One region of the Streptomyces sp. NTD91 genome, then DNA from elsewhere that is predicted to be linked to it. Evidence: predicted binding sites of a transcription regulator. Region 1 holds the regulator's gene; the other holds the start of a gene.

The links. Region 1 encodes HrcA, which represses chaperone genes, less so after heat shock. Its sites were predicted from a motif close to TTNGCACTCNGNNNNNCNGAGTGCNAA; they were not measured.
Region 2: the regulator HrcA is predicted to act here: its motif matches at 1,349-1,375, upstream of groL (chaperonin GroEL).

Annotation. Positions count from the first base shown of each region.
Region 1 covers NZ_JCAJZW010000019.1:40,677-42,875, forward strand. Annotated here, with positions in the region: gene dnaJ (molecular chaperone DnaJ) at 1-364, opposite strand, end outside; gene hrcA (heat-inducible transcriptional repressor HrcA) at 365-1,381, opposite strand; gene AC5WRT_RS20545 (MBL fold metallo-hydrolase) at 1,551-2,199, shown strand, end outside.
Region 2 covers NZ_JCAJZW010000001.1:437,088-439,286, forward strand. Annotated here, with positions in the region: gene groL (chaperonin GroEL) at 1-1,185, opposite strand, end outside; gene AC5WRT_RS02010 (cold-shock protein) at 1,573-1,776, opposite strand.

The DNA.
Region 1 (2,199 bases):
CGACCTCGATCCGGATCATCGCGTCCTGGCCCCGCCGGGTGCGCGAGCGCGGCCCGCGCTGCGACGCCGTGCCGAAGAACGCGTCCATGATGTCGGAGAAGTTGCCGAAGCCACCGGCTCCGAAGCCGCCCGCGCCGGCGCCGCTCTGCGAGAGCGGGTCGCCGCCGAGGTCGTAGACCTGCTTCTTCTGCGGGTCCGACAGCACCTCGTAAGCGGCGTTGATCTCCTTGAACCGCTCCTGGGTCTTCGGGTCCGGGTTGACGTCCGGGTGCAGCTCGCGGGCGAGCCGGCGGAACGCCTTCTTGATCTCATCCTGCGACGCGTCGCGGCGCACGCCGAGAACGGCGTAGTAGTCCGTGGCCACTTACGACTCCGCCAGGATCTGTCCGACGTACCGTGCCACTGCGCGTACCGCTCCCATCGTTCCCGGATAGTCCATGCGGGTCGGTCCGACCACGCCGAGCTTGGCAACCGCCTCGCCGCCCGAACCGTAGCCGACCGACACCACGGAGGTGGAGTTGAGTCCCTCGTGGGCGTTCTCGTGCCCGATACGCACCGTCACGCCCGGATCCTTCGCCTCGCCGAGCAGCTTGAGGAGCACGACCTGCTCCTCAAGCGCCTCGAGCACCGGCCGGATCGTGAGGGGAAAGTCATGCCCGAAGCGGGTGAGATTGGCGGTGCCGCCGATCATCAGCCGCTCCTCGTTCTCCTCGACGAGTGTCTCCAGGAGAGTGGAGAGCACCGTCGAGACAGTACCGCGGTCCTCGGCCTCGAAGGCCTCCGGCAGGTCCTCGAGCAGCTTCGGCACGTCCGCGAACCGGCGGCCCGCGACCCGGCTGTTCAGCCGCGCGCGCAGGTCGGCGAGGGAGGCCTCGCCGAAGGGCGCCGGGCAGTCGACCATCCGCTGCTCGACCCGCCCGGTGTCCGTGATCAGCACGAGCATCACGCGCGCGGGGGCGAGCGAGAGCAGCTCCACGTGCCGGACGGTGGACCGGGTCAGCGACGGGTACTGCACGACGGCGACCTGCCGGGTGAGCTGGGCGAGCAGCCGCACGGTCCGCGCCACGACGTCGTCGAGGTCGACGGCGCCCTCCAGGAAGTTCTGGATGGCCCGCCGCTCGGGCGCGGTCATCGGCTTGACACCCGCCAGCTTGTCCACGAACAGCCGGTAGCCCTTGTCGGTGGGGATGCGCCCCGCGCTGGTGTGCGGCTGGGCGATGTACCCCTCGTCCTCCAGGGCCGCCATGTCGTTGCGGACCGTCGCCGGGGACACCCCGAGGTTGTGCCGCTCGGTGAGGGCCTTCGAACCGACCGGCTCCTCGGTGCCCACGTAGTCCTGGACGATGGCGCGCAGCACCTGAAGTCTGCGTTCACTCAGCATTCGCGCACACCTCCAGCATGTGGTCCCCTCGGTTCCGCTCGGCCCTGCGTTCGTCCCCCTGGCACTCGTCGCATGCGAGTGCCAGCGTCCCGGCCCAGTGTACGGCTGTCGGGTACACCCGGGGCAAGGTCGGTGCCGTCGCGGCGACTCGTGCGGATAGCGTCGCGGTATGACGGTGACTTGGGAAGAGCTGGGATGGGAGCGGCTGGCCACGGGGGTCGGCCGGTGCCGGCTGCCCGGCTGGGACTGCACGGCCGGCCTGGTCCTCGGGACGGGCGCGGCACTGCTGGTGGACGCCGGCTCGAGCCTCGCCGAGGGCGCCCGGCTCCGGGCCCGCGCGGAGGAACTGGCCGGCGGCCGTGTGACCCATCTCGCGCTGACCCATCCGCACTTCGACCATGTCCTCGGAGCGGCGGTGTTCGCGGGCGCGGAGATCTTCGGTGCGGTGGGCGTCGACGCGGTGCTCGCGCGCGAGCGCGAGGAGCTGCGCCTGGACGCCGTGCGCAACGGCCTGCCGGTGGCGGAGGCCGACGAGGCGGTGGACGCGCTCGTGCCGCCCTCCCACCTGGTCTCGGGCGAGTGGACGCTGGACCTCGGCGACGGCCGGCAGGTCCTGCTGGCCAACGTGGGCCCGGGCCACACCGGACACGATCTCGCGGTCCTCGTGCCCGGGGAGCAGGAGGTGGTCTTCTGCGGCGACCTGGTCGAGGAGTCCGGGGAACCGCAGGCCGGCCCGGACGCGGTCCCGTCCCGCTGGCCGGACGCCCTCGACCGGCTCCTCTCGCTGGGCGGCGAGGACGCACTGTACGTACCCGGTC
Region 2 (2,199 bases), on a different contig from region 1:
CTCGATGCGGTGCTTGCGCTCCTTGAGCTCCACCTCGGTGGCGGCACCGGCCTTGATGACCGCGACACCGCCGGCGAGCTTCGCCAGGCGCTCCTGCAGCTTCTCGCGGTCGTAGTCGGAGTCGCTGTTCTCGATCTCGGCGCGGATCTGGTTGACGCGGCCGTTGACCTGCTCGGAGGAGCCGGCACCGTCGACGATGGTGGTCTCGTCCTTGGTGATGACGACCTTGCGGGCGCGGCCCAGGAGGTCCAGGGTCGCGTTCTCCAGCTTGAGGCCGACCTCCTCGGAGATGACCTCGCCACCGGTGAGGATGGCGATGTCGCCGAGCATGGCCTTGCGGCGGTCGCCGAAGCCCGGGGCCTTGACGGCGACGGACTTGAAGGTGCCGCGGATCTTGTTGACGACCAGGGTCGACAGGGCCTCGCCCTCGACGTCCTCGGCGATGATCAGCAGCGGCTTGCCCGACTGCATGACCTTCTCCAGCAGCGGGAGCAGGTCCTTGACCGAGGAGATCTTGGAGTTGGCGATGAGGATGTACGGGTCCTCGAGCACCGCCTCCATGCGCTCCATGTCGGTCGCGAAGTAGGCGGAGATGTAACCCTTGTCGAAGCGCATGCCCTCGGTGAGCTCCAGCTCCAGACCGAAGGTGTTGCTCTCCTCGACGGTGATGACGCCTTCCTTGCCGACCTTGTCCATCGCCTCGGCGATCAGCTCGCCGATCTGGGTGTCGGCGGCGGAGATGGACGCGGTGGAGGCGATCTGCTCCTTGGTCTCGACGTCCTTCGCCTGCTCCAGCAGGGCGGCGGAGACGGCCTCGACGGCCTTCTCGATACCGCGCTTCAGAGCCATCGGGTTGGCACCGGCGGCGACGTTGCGCAGACCCTCCTTGACCAGGGCCTGGGCGAGCACGGTCGCGGTGGTCGTACCGTCACCGGCGACGTCGTCCGTCTTCTTGGCGACTTCCTTGACCAGCTCGGCGCCGATCTTCTCGTACGGGTCCTCGAGCTCGATCTCCTTGGCGATGGAGACACCGTCGTTGGTGATCGTGGGGGCGCCCCACTTCTTCTCGAGGACGACGTTGCGGCCCTTGGGGCCGAGCGTCACCTTCACGGCGTCCGCGAGCTGGTTCATGCCGCGCTCGAGGCCGCGCCGCGCCTCCTCGTCGAACGCGATGATCTTGGCCATGTGAAGTGGTCCCTCCAGGACTGGGGGTGATTCCTTCGGACCGCGCCCGCGCCCGCGACGGACGGCTCGCCGACCTTGTGGTTCCTTGCCCCACCCGGCCTGCGGGCCTCACCGACCCGGTCCTTCACTGTCACTCTCACCTTCAGAGTGCTAACGCCAATGATTAGCACTCGGCATGCCCGAGTGCAAGGTGCGCCCGCGCAGCGGGCTCGTCGAGGAGTGGCGGCCGGGTGACGGACGGGCGCAAGCGCCTACGGGGGTACGGCCACCCCGTCAGCCGTCCGCGAACACGGGCGGCGAGCACCCCGGCCGCCCGGCGCGGCCCGGTCCGGGCGCGGCGAAGGGCCCGCACCCTGTGCGAGGTGCGGGCCCTTCGGAAAGAAACATTCAGGCGGTGACGCGAACCATGTCGGCCTGCGGGCCCTTCTGGCCCTGCGAGATCTCGAACTCGACCCGCTGGCCCTCTTCCAGGGTGCGGTAGCCGTCCATCTGAATCGCGCTGTAGTGGACGAAGACGTCCGCACCACCGTCGACCGCGATGAAGCCGTACCCCTTCTCCGCGTTGAACCACTTGACGGTGCCCTGAGCCATGCCTAACTCCCCTATTACTGGCCCTTGCACAGATCCACACTTCGCGGACCCGGGTCAGACCTCACCCCCCAACGGTCGGGGGCGTGCGCCGGAACGCGTCGACCGCGGCTGAATGTATCTGTCCAACTGCCGTCTGCAACAGGTCAATCGGACGAGAATTCTGGACGGGAACGGTCCGGAATGTGGTGAGAATTCGCCCGACTTCAGGGCAAGTCGGGCCCCGCAAAGCGCCACAAAAGCCGCATAAAACCCGCGCACTTTGGCTACTTCTTGTCGGGCCGCGGCATGAATGCAGGGCTCCCGACCCGTCGACCCGGGAGCGCGTTCCCCAACTCTACCGCGCTCAATCACACAGAATTGCCCCCTCCGCTTCTCTCACGGAGGGGGCAATTCAATGAACAATGAGTAACCACGGTTACCCAA